Linked DNA regions of Celeribacter indicus. The main gene of each other region encodes a partner of the protein of the gene in region 2 in a complex. Links are inferred from orthologs where the notes say so. Each region holds a gene or a part of one and is shown on either strand. Other genes may lie near its edges.

Region 1 (3,487 bases), 930 kb from region 2 along the record:
CCAATTTCATGGCCAACTGGGTGGCCCGCAATTTCTCCGACACGATTCTCACGCATCTGAAGGGCGCCGACGTCCCGGCCTCGCGGGTTGAATTCAGGGTCGAGCCGCATTCCGGCTCCTCCGCTCCCGTCGCCACCGCACCGAAGTCGGCACAGCCCGTTGACGCCACGCCGGAGGTCCCCGGCGCCGCACCGGCGGGCGAGGATCTTCCCGGCGCGCCGCTCGACCCGCGCTTCACCTTCGACAACTTCGTGGTCGGAAAACCCAACGAACTGGCCCACGCCGCCGCGCGCCGCGTCGCGGAGGGCGGGCCCGTCACCTTCAACCCGCTGTTTCTCTATGGCGGCGTCGGCCTCGGCAAGACCCACCTGATGCACGCGATCGCCCACGAGATCCGCCAGCGCCGTCCCGAACTGCGGGTGCTTTATCTGTCGGCCGAACAGTTCATGTACCGCTTCGTCCAGGCGCTGCGCGACCGCCAGATGATCGACTTCAAGCAGATCTTCCGCTCCGTTGACGTGCTCATGGTGGACGACGTGCAGTTCATCGCGGGCAAGGATTCGACGCAGGAGGAATTCTTTCACACGTTCAACGCGCTCGTCGACCAGGGCAAGCAGATCATCATCTCCGCCGACCGTGCGCCGGGCGAAATCAAGGATATGGAGGACCGCATCCGCTCCCGCCTGCAATGCGGCCTCGTGGTCGATCTGCACCCGACGGATTACGAGCTGCGCCTCGGCGTGCTCCAGACCAAGGCGGAGACTTACCGCGCCCAATATCCCGACCTCCGCTTTGCGGAAGGCGTGCTCGAATTCCTCGCACATCGCATCTCCACCAACGTGCGCGTGCTCGAGGGCGCGCTCATGCGCCTGTTCGCCTTCGCCTCGCTCGTCGGGCGCGAGATCACGCTCGATCTGACGCAGGAATGCCTGTCCGACATCCTCAAGCAGTCCGACCGCAAGGTCACGGTGGAGGAAATCCAGCGCAAGGTTGCCGAACATTATGCGATCCGCCTCTCCGACATGATCGGCCCGAAGCGTGTGCGCTCCATCGCGCGGCCGCGCCAGGTGGCGATGTATCTCGCCAAGCAGCTCACATCGCGATCTCTGCCCGAGATCGGGCGCCGCTTCGGCGGACGCGACCATACGACCGTGATGCACGGCGTGCGGCGGATCGAGGAACTGAAGGGGACCGACAGCCAGATCGCCGACGACATAGAACTGCTGCGCCGCGCGCTCGAGGCGTGACGGGCGCCGCAGGCAACGTGAGTCCCAATCGCTGCACCACCGGGACAAAAGCCCTCGGCGGTGCGCGCCTCTCTTGACGACCGCGCCGGTTGCCAACACAGTCCGGGAACAAAGAATTCTTGCGCCTGGCGGCGGATCGTCTACGGTCGTCGCCCCGGCCTAGGAGAGACACGAGGGTGGTATGAAAATCAGCATCGAACGCGGCACGCTTCTCAAAGCCGTTGGTCAGGCACAATCCGTGGTCGAGCGCCGCAACACCATACCGATCCTCGCCAATGTGCTGATCGAGGCGGAGGGCGACACCGTCTCCTTCCGTGCCACAGACCTGGATATCGAGGTCGTCGACAAATGTTCGGCCATGGTCGAACGGGCCGGGGCGACCACCGTGTCCGCCGTGACGCTCCACGAGATCGTGCGCAAGCTGCCCGACGGGGCCATGGTCCAGCTCACCGACGACAGCGCGACGGGACGCCTGACGGTCGAGGCGGGCCGGTCGAACTTCTCCCTTGCTACGCTGCCCAAGGAAGATTTCCCGGTGATGGCCTCGGCGGAGTACGACAGCAATTTCGCCGTACCCGCGCCGGTGCTGCGCCGCCTGTTCGACAAGTCGAAATTCGCGATTTCGACGGAGGAGACGCGCTATTACCTCAACGGCGTCTACATGCATGTTGCGGAGGGCGAAAACGGCCGCGTGCTGCGTTGCGTGGCGACCGACGGCCACCGGCTCGCACGGATCGACGCCGCCCTGCCGCCCGAGGCGGATGACATGCCGGGCGTGATCGTCCCGCGCAAGACGGTGGGCGAGCTGCGCAAGCTGCTCGATGACGACGAGATGCAGATCGCGGTCTCCGTGTCCGAGGCGAAGGTGCGCTTCGCCACCCCCGAGATCACGCTTACCTCGAAAGTGATCGACGGCACCTTCCCCGATTACACGCGCGTCATCCCGATGGGCAATTCGCGCAAGCTCGAAGTCGACGCCGCCGAATTCGCGAAGGCCGTGGACCGCGTGGCCACGGTCTCTTCCGAGCGCTCCCGCGCGGTGAAGCTGACGCTCGAGGACGACAGGCTGACGCTTTCCGTGAACGCGCCCGACAGCGGCGCCGCGGAGGAGGAGCTTGCGGTTGCCTATAGCGATGAACGCCTGGAGATCGGGTTCAACGCGAAATACCTCCTGGAGATCGCCTCGCAGGTCGATCGCGAGAACGCCGTCTTCCTGTTCAACTCCTCCGGCGATCCGACGCTGATGCGCGAGGGCAACGACACCTCCGCAGTCTATGTCGTGATGCCGATGCGGGTGTGAGTATTTCCGGCAGCAAAAAGATCAGAGCGGCGTGATGGGCAGGCTGTTCCTCGAAGAACTGAGCCTGTCGCATTTCCGCTCCCACAAGGCCGCGCGTCTCGAGCTGGACGGGCGGCCTGTGGCCATCTGGGGGCCGAACGGGGCGGGAAAGACCAATATCCTCGAGGCTGTTTCGCTCCTCTCGCCGGGCCGCGGGCTGCGCCGCGCCGCGCCGGACGAGATCGCGCGTAAGCCGGAAAATCTCGGCTGGAAGATCCGCGCGGACCTCATATCCCTGCATCAGCGCCACGAACTCGAAACCTGGGCCGAGCCCGGCCAGTCGCGCTCCGTGCGCATCGATGGCAAGGTGGCGCCACAGGTCGCGCTGGGCCGGATCGCCCGCGTGGTCTGGCTCGTGCCCTCGATGGACCGGCTCTGGATCGAGGGGGCGGAGGGGCGCCGGCGCTTTCTCGACCGGATGGTGATGAGCTTTGAGCCGACCCATGCCGAGGCGGTTCTGGCCTATGAAAAGGCGATGCGGGAGCGCAACAGGCTGTTGAAGGACATGGTGCGCGACGCGCATTGGTATGATGCGCTCGAGGCCCAGATGGCCGGGCACGCCGCGGCGATCATGGCGAACCGGCTTTCCGCGCTCGACCGGCTCGAGCGGGCTCAGGCGGGGGCAGAGACCGCATTTCCCGCCGCGGCCCTCGCGCTGCGGTCTTCAGACGACATGCCCCTGCCGGAGGGGGAGGTGGATCTCATTGCGGCCCTGCGCGACACCCGGCCGCGCGACCTTGCCGCCGGGCGCACCCTCGTCGGGCCGCACCGCGCCGATCTCGGGGCGGTCTATACCACCAAAGGCGTGCCCGCCGACCAATGTTCGACGGGCGAGCAAAAGGCGCTCCTGATCTCGCTCATCCTTGCCAACGGCCGCGCGCTGGCCGAGGATTTCGGCGCA
Region 2 (7,897 bases):
CGCCTGCAAGGCCCACGGCGACCAGAACGGCGCTGTCGATGCCAGATCCGGCATGGTGCAAATGCCCTTCATCTTCCGGAACTGGGTCCGAAAGGGCGACATCGTCATCGTTTCCAAAGGCAATGGGCTGTTTCGAGCCATCGGGGAGTTTACGGGCGGGTACGAGTTTGCCCCACGTCCCGAGGGCGGATATGCCCATCGGCGAGCCGTCCGCTGGCTTTGGATCGACCGAGAGGGCGTGCCTGTCGGCGAGATCTATTCCCGGAAGTTCTCCCAGAAATCAATCTACGCCCTCTATGACGCCGAGCTCAACGTCCCGGCCCTCGAGCGCTACATGAACAGCCAGCAGAACGAGGGGCCGTCCGAACCCGAACCCTTCGTCCTGATCATCGACGAGATCAACCGGGCCAATATCTCCAAGGTGTTCGGAGAGCTGATCACGCTCTTGGAACCGGACAAGCGGCTCGGCCAGCCCAACCAGCTCAAGGTGCGCCTGCCCTATTCGGGGGATGAGTTCGGTGTCCCGTCGAACCTGCATATCGTCGGCACGATGAACACGGCAGACCGCTCCATCGCTCTGCTCGACACAGCGCTGCGACGCCGGTTCACGTTCCGGGAAATGATGCCCGATCCGGCCGTCCTGAAGGATACCGTGACCCACACCGGCATCGATCTGCCGAACCTTTTGACCATCATCAATGAACGCATTGAATACCTCTACGATCGCGATCACCAGATCGGGCATGCCTATTTCACCGGCTGCAACACCCGCGCGGATGTGGACGCAGCGATGCGGCACAAGGTGATCCCGCTGCTGGCCGAGTACTTCTTCGAGGATTGGGGCAAGATCGCCGCGGTACTCGGCGATCTCGAGACGCATGACAGGCCCATCACGGGGGGCTTTCTGAACAGGTCAGTCCTCAAGGCACCGCCGGGGCTCGACAATGGTGAGGCGATGCCGCGCTTCCGGTGGGACGTGCGCGAAGACGGCTTCGATTACGCGCGGCTTCTCGGCTCATGATCCGCCGCACGCTCCGCGAATGGCAGCGCATCGGCTATGGGGATGACGACACGACCATCCCGACCGCCGAGGCTGATCGGATTGCCGCCGTGGCGGCGCGCTCGAGCTTCGCGGGGCGTGGCGGCGAAGGCGTGCTCGAACACGGCCGCAAGGGCTTGCGGGCCCGCGGTGTGGTCGGCGTGATCGCAGCACAGGGCTGTCAGCTGGAGATCCTTCCCAAGATCGAAGGTCTTGGAGAACACGACGCCTCTGACGAAGCCCTGCGTCGCCGTCTTATCCACATGCTCGCGGTGGTTCACGATCTGCGGATCGATGCAGGCTCGCTGGCCCAGCTCGGATGGCAGACGGACACCATCCTCGAATTGCTGATCCGCCTGTTCTGCGCCCGCCTGATGGAAGCGGTGCGCATGGGTCTGCCGCGCCGCTATGTGGACCATGCAGACGACCTCCCCGCTCTGCGCGGCAGGCTCGACGCTGCCCGGCAGTTCTCGCGCCATGCGGTGGCACCGCAGCGGCTGGCCTGTCGGTACGACGAGCTGTCCTCCGACATCGCCCTCAACCAGGTGATGCGCGCTGCCGTCACCCGTTTGCAGCACGTGGCCCAGGCCCCCGACAATCAGCGCATCCTGCGCGAACTGGGCTTCGCCTATGCGGATGTGGCCGAGGTTCCCGTCCCTGCGCTCCGATGGGACCAGATCACTCTGGATCGAACAAACCAACGGTGGCGCGAGCTCGTATCCTTCGCGCGCCTGCTTCTCGGGGATCGGCATCAGCAGACCAGCGCAGGATCCATGGATGGCCATGCGCTCCTGTTCGAGATGAATGCCTTGTTCGAGCAATACGTCGCACGACTGGTCACCCGTGCTTTGGCCGGAAGCGGTTACCGTGTTGCAGCGCAAGGTGGCCACCGGGACTGCCTGTTCGAAGCCGATAAAGGGCGGTTTCGGACCAAGCCGGACCTCATCATCAGGCACGGAGATCGAACGGTGCTTGTCGTGGACACGAAATGGAAGCGGATGGCCCCCCGCATCGACGACCCCAAACAGGGGATCAGCCAGGCCGACGTGTATCAGTTGATGGCCTACAGCCAACTCTATGGCTGCCGGGACGTCATGTTGCTCTACCCCCATCACGGCGATCTCCCGCCAGAACCGATTTGCACCCGATACGCCATCTCACGTGAAGGCGCCGAAGAGGCCCTTCACGTCGCAACCCTTGTCATGACCGGTCCCTCGCGATCGCACGTCGATGCGTTGAAGAAGCTATTGGGACGGATGTTACCGTCTTCCGTGGCGGCCTAGGCAACGAGCGGAATGAGGCAAACGGACTGACCTCGATCAAAGCGTCATAAACCGGTGTTTACCCCGACCAACCGGCCCGCAATCCTAAGAGGCCAAGTGAGGTGACTGCCAGGCAGACCATCACATTGCGTATCACCAGCAGGTTGGCGGTATTGCCTAAGATCCGCAACGGATGGGCGGCATTGGCGGCACTTAAGCCGAGGGGGAGAGGATGTGCCCGGCAAACAACAAGGTGCCTGAGATGTGCAACCAAATCGCGCCCGCGCCACTTCCTTCGGCAATGATCATGAGCACCAGAGCCATAGCGATCCTCACAAGCCGCGAAGACGTCGAGACCTGGCTGACGGCAGACTGGCCTGAGGCAAAGGCACTGCAACGCGTACTCGATGACGACCTGCTTGAACTCATCGAAAAACCGGCACCCGAGGTCAGGTGAGCATTTCCATGTCGGGACAAGCGGAGCAGATCGGGGAGACGGATGATCGGGACGGCAAGGTCCGCAAGATCATCCATGTCGATATGGATGCCTTCTATGCCTCGGTCGAACAACGCGACAATCCCGAGCTGCGCGGCAAGCCGGTCGCGGTCGGTGGCTCAGCGGCCCGAGGTGTCGTGGCTGCCGCCAGCTATGAGGCCCGCGCCTTCGGCGTGCGCTCGGCCCTGCCTTCGGTCACTGCGAAACGGCGCTGCCCGGATCTGATCTTCGTTAAGCCGCGCTTCGAGGTTTATCGCGCCGTCTCGGCGCAGATCCGCAAGGTCTTTGCAGAGCATACCGACCTGATCGAGCCCTTGTCGCTGGATGAAGCCTATCTCGATGTCACCGAGAACAAGCAGGGCATCGCCATTGCGACAGAGATCGCACAGATCATCCGGAGCAGGATCAAGGAAGTGACGGGCCTCAACGCCTCGGCAGGCATCAGCTATTGCAAGTTCCTTGCCAAGATGGCGAGCGATCTGAACAAGCCCAATGGCCAGGCCGTCATCACTCCGGCGCGCGGCCCGCAATTCGTGGCCGAGCTGCCGGTCAAGAAGTTCCACGGTGTCGGCCCTGCGACAGCAGCGAAGATGGAACGCCTCGGCATTTTGACCGGCGCCGATCTCCGCGCAAAATCGGCCGATTTCCTGCGCGACCATTTCGGGAAGTCGGGCGGCTGGTACTACCGTATTTCGCGCGGGATCGATAATCGCCAGGTAGAGCCCAACCGGGAACGCAAGTCCATCGGGGCCGAGGACACGTTCGCCGAGGACCTCATTGACCTCGAACCGGCACGGCAGGAGGTCGAAACTCTTGCGGCAAAAGTCTGGCGAAGCTGCAAGGGCAAAGCATTGACCGGCCGCACGGTAACGCTCAAGGTAAAGTACGCCGATTTCCAGCAGATCACCCGCAGCCGGACGATTGATCGCGGCGTGGTTGATGCAGACGACCTGGCAGCGATCAGCACGACACTGCTGGAGGGCCTGTTCCCCTTCGAGAAGGGTGTGCGGCTTCTCGGCGTGACGCTATCCTCGCTGGAACCAGAAGATGCCGAGAGCATCGGGCAGCAGCTCAGTCTCGGTTTGCCGGACACGCAGGGACCGAACAGGGGTACGAGATGAAACGGCAGGACGAAGAGCGCATTGCAGCCCAACTCGCCAAGGCAATGGCCATGATCTGCGTCCGCAACACCATGCTTGAAGGAATCCATTCCGGGCGTGTTCCGGTGACTAGGACAGGGGATTTCTCGGATGTCTTCGTCACCGATGGCGATGGCAACCAAATCCCGTGGACAGAGCTGTCGCGCATTGATGATGATGAGATGCGCGACCTGATGCGTCAGGTGGTCAATCGGCTCTACACGTTTCAGGTCCGCTTTGGCGAGCCGGAATTTCGGGCATTTGTCGACCGCTGGCTGGGAGCTGCCCACCACTGGGATGAACCCACCCTCGACGCTGGTCTTGCAAAGAGCACTGCCTGGCCCGGATGAGTGTTGAAATCAAACCGACGTATCCCTAAGCTGGAGACAGGACCTGGCTGGAACGTCTCGCTGTGCGAGCAGATGTTCAAATCCCTGTGAGCCGCACATTCGCACAGTGTCGCGCCAGTATTTGCGCTACGCCATGCTGCTCAGGACTACGCCAATGCCCTATTTTGCACCCTATCGACACCTGAACGCCGCCGAGCGCTTCTCTGTAACCGATGATTTTTCCTCGGTAGTCTCGTCGACACAGGCATTTCAGCCGATGGGACGAACATGGCACGGCAACGGCAAACCACAGCCACGACGCTTCGATTGGTCGCCCAGACCACAGATGAAGCTGTTGCGCGCGTGGCCGATGCCCGCAGACCCGATCCTCGCCTCGTCGATCTTGTCCGGCAACTTGCCCGGCAGGCTGCACGCGACTTCGTTCAACAGGAGACGGCCCGACTGCCGAGCGACCGCCTCCCAGATTAGGGAGAACCTCGCATGAGAGTCGCACTCTACGCCCGCTATTCCTCCGACAATCAGCGCGACGCCTCGATCGCAGATCAGCTGCGCCTGTGCCGCCTTCGCGCCGAGAAAGAAGGCTGGACCGTCGTCGAGGAATACACCGACCATGCCGTCTCCGGTTCCAGCATGATCCTGCGGTCGGGGATCCAAGCGCTGATCATGGATTCCTCCCGCGGACGCTTCGATATGATCTTGGCCGAAGCCATGGACCGACTGTCGCGCGATCAGGAAGACATCGCCGGCATTTTCAAACGGATGACCTATGCCGATGTGAAGATGTTCACGCTGTCTGAGGGCGAGATCACCCATCTGCATGTCGGGCTGAAGGGCACGATGAATGCCCTGTTCCTGAAGGATCTGGCCGACAAAACCCGGCGCGGGCTCCGCGGCCGGGTCGAGGACGGCAAATCTGGCGGCGGCCTCTGCTACGGCTACGACGTGGTGAAGAAGTTCGATGACCGTGGTGAGGCGGTCCGCGGTGATCGCACCATCAACGAGACCGAGGCCGGGGTCGTGCGCCGCATCTTTGCGGATTATCTCGACGGCAAGTCCTCCCGCACCATCGCCATGGATCTGAACCGCGAAGGCATCGCCGGCCCGCAGGGCAGTGAATGGGGACCGTCCACTATCCACGGCAATCCCAAGCGTGGAACGGGAATCCTGAACAACGAGCTCTATGTCGGCAAGCTGGTCTGGAACCGGCTGCGCTACATCAAAGACCCTGATACCGGGCGTCGCGTGTCGCGGCTGAACCCCGAGAGTGACTGGGTGACACAGGAGGTTCCCGAGCTTCGGCTCGTGGATCAGGATATCTGGGATGCGGTGAAGGAACGGCAGAGCCGACTGGCCTATGAGCCCGCCAAAGAGACCAGCAGCAATTTCCTGAACGACCGGCGGCGGCCGAAGCACCTCTTCGCAGGGCTTATCAAATGCGGCTGCTGTGGTGGCGGCTACTCCATGATCTCGAAGGATCTGCTCGGTTGCTCCACCGCGCGCAACAAGGGCACCTGCGACAACCGGCTGAACATCCGGCGCGATGCGCTGGAAGCCTCTATCCTGAATGGGTTGCGCAAGCACCTGATGGAACCGGAGTTGTTCAAGGAGTTCTGCGCCGAGTTCACCAAAGAGGTGAACCGGCTCCGCATCGAGCGCGGTGCAGACCTGGAAGGGTGGAAGCAGGAACTGAAGCGGGTAGATAAGGAACTCGACAAGATTGTCGATGCTATCCTCGAAGGCTTCCCGCCCTCCAAATTGAAGGACAAAGCGGAGAAGCTGGAGGCGCGGAAGGCGGAGCTTGCAGACAAACTCGCCAATGCCGACGAGCCCCCTCCCCTGATGCATCCCAACATGGCAAGCCTCTATGCGCAGCGGATCAGCCAGCTCTATGAGCACCTGCAGGACAAGGATGGCCGCACCCAGGCTGCCGAGACCTTCCGGTCACTGGTCGATCAGGTGACACTCGTGCCTGACAATGGGGAATTGGCGATTGTGTTGCGCGGAGATCTTGGCGCGATCCTGCGCTTTGCCGCTGGCAGGAAGAACCCTGATTTCCTCTCGGAAGCACAGGCTCTGGATAACCTGCTATCGCCGGGATCGTTGGTTGCGGGGACGCGCAACAGACGATCACTGCGGAATGCGTCCGGACAGCAAAAAACCTCCTCGGCGGATGCCTTGGAGGTTTCGCAATTATCGTTGGTTGCGGGGGCAGGATTTGAACCTGCGACCTTCAGGTTATGAGCCTGACGAGCTACCGGGCTGCTCCACCCCGCGACAGGGTATTTTTGCCCACGGGCGATTTATCGATCGGGGGCACATCGTTGAGAGAGATTATGGGCTCTTTACTAGGTTTGGCGGTGACCTACTCTCCCACGTCTTGAGACGCAGTACCATTGGCGCGGTCGTGCTTAACGGCCGAGTTCGGGAAGGGATCGGGTGTTTCACTGACGCTGTGACCACCAAACCGAGGAAAGAGCCAAGTCAAGCAGGGATTGTGTATGCTTCTGGTTTGTCCGTAGCAGCTGAGTTTTGCTTTTACTGGATCAAATCAAGCCTATCGGGCAATTAGTACCGGTCAACTGAATGCATTGCTGCACTTACATCTCCGGCCTATCGACGTGGTGGTCTTCCACGGCCCTCAGGGATACCTTGTTTTGAGGGGGGCTTCCCGCTTAGATGCCTTCAGCGGTTATCCTTTCCGATCATAGCTACCCTGCACTACCGTTGGCACGATAACAGGTCCACCAGTGGATCGTTCACCCCGGTCCTCTCGTACTAGGGGCAACTCCTCTCAAGTATCCTACACCCACGGCAGATAGGGACCGAACTGTCTCACGACGTTCTAAACCCAGCTCACGTACCTCTTTAAATGGCGAACAGCCATACCCTTGGGACCTGCTCCAGCCCCAGGATGAGATGAGCCGACATCGAGGTGCCAAACACTGCCGTCGATATGGACTCTTGGGCAGTATCAGCCTGTTATCCCCGGCGTACCTTTTATCCGTTGAGCGATGGCCCTTCCACTCGGGACCACCGGATCACTATGGCCGACTTTCGTCTCTGCTCGACTTGTCAGTCTTGCAGTCAGGCTGGCTTCTGCCATTGCACTCAACGAGCGATTTCCGACCGCTCTGAGCCAACCTTCGCGCGCCTCCGTTACTCTTTGGGAGGCGACCGCCCCAGTCAAACTACCCGCCACACAGGGTCCCGGGTCCCGATGAGGGATCGCGGTTAGACATCAAGCAGAACAAGGGTGGTATCTCAAGGGAGGCTCCACAGGGACTGGCGTCCCTGCTTCGAAGCCTACCACCTATCCTGCACATGTTGTGCCTGATGCCAGTGTGAAGCTGTAGTAAAGGTGCACGGGGTCTTTCCGTCTAACCGCGGGAAGCCTGCATCTTGACAGGCAATTCAATTTCGCTGAGTCGATGTTGGAGACAGCGGGGAAGTCGTTACGCCATTCGTGCAGGTCGGAACTTACCCGACAAGGAATTTCGCTACCTTAGGACCGTTATAGTTACGGCCGCCGTTTACCTGGGCTTCAATTCAAGGCTTGCACCTCTCCTTTTAACCTTCAGGCACCGGGCAGGCGTCAGACCCTATACGTCGTC

The links. The genes of interacting proteins can lie anywhere in the genome.
Region 1: the proteins of dinB (region 2) and dnaN are in contact, whole or in part, in a solved structure (PDB 1OK7), measured with the Escherichia coli proteins. The link is inferred for Celeribacter indicus from one-to-one orthologs.

Annotation. Positions count from the first base shown.
Region 1 is NZ_CP004393.1:134-3,620, forward strand. What follows is about bases 533-3,487. They hold dnaN (DNA polymerase III subunit beta), read left to right. Parts: upstream 533-1,428; coding sequence 1,429-2,547; downstream 2,548-3,487. Other genes in these bases: dnaA (chromosomal replication initiator protein DnaA), read left to right, coding at 533-1,247; recF (DNA replication/repair protein RecF), read left to right, coding at 2,582-3,487. Also shown: more of dnaA, read left to right, coding at 1-532. UniProt on the Escherichia coli protein: Confers DNA tethering and processivity to DNA polymerases and other proteins. Acts as a clamp, forming a ring around DNA (a reaction catalyzed by the clamp-loading complex) which diffuses in an ATP-independent manner freely and bidirectionally along dsDNA.
Region 2 is NZ_CP004393.1:930,086-937,982, reverse strand. What follows is about bases 1,844-4,836. They hold dinB (DNA polymerase IV), read left to right. Parts: upstream 1,844-2,754; coding sequence 2,755-3,918; downstream 3,919-4,836. Other genes in these bases: P73_RS24755 (recombinase family protein), read left to right, coding at 4,767-4,836; P73_RS04760 (hypothetical protein), read left to right, coding at 3,915-4,286; P73_RS24765 (hypothetical protein), read left to right, coding at 2,609-2,758; P73_RS04775 (McrC family protein), read left to right, coding at 1,844-2,322. Also shown: P73_RS04780 (AAA family ATPase), read left to right, coding at 1-1,021; more of P73_RS04775, read left to right, coding at 1,018-1,843; more of P73_RS24755, read left to right, coding at 4,837-6,527. UniProt on the Escherichia coli protein: Poorly processive, error-prone DNA polymerase involved in translesion repair and untargeted mutagenesis. Copies undamaged DNA at stalled replication forks, which arise in vivo from mismatched or misaligned primer ends.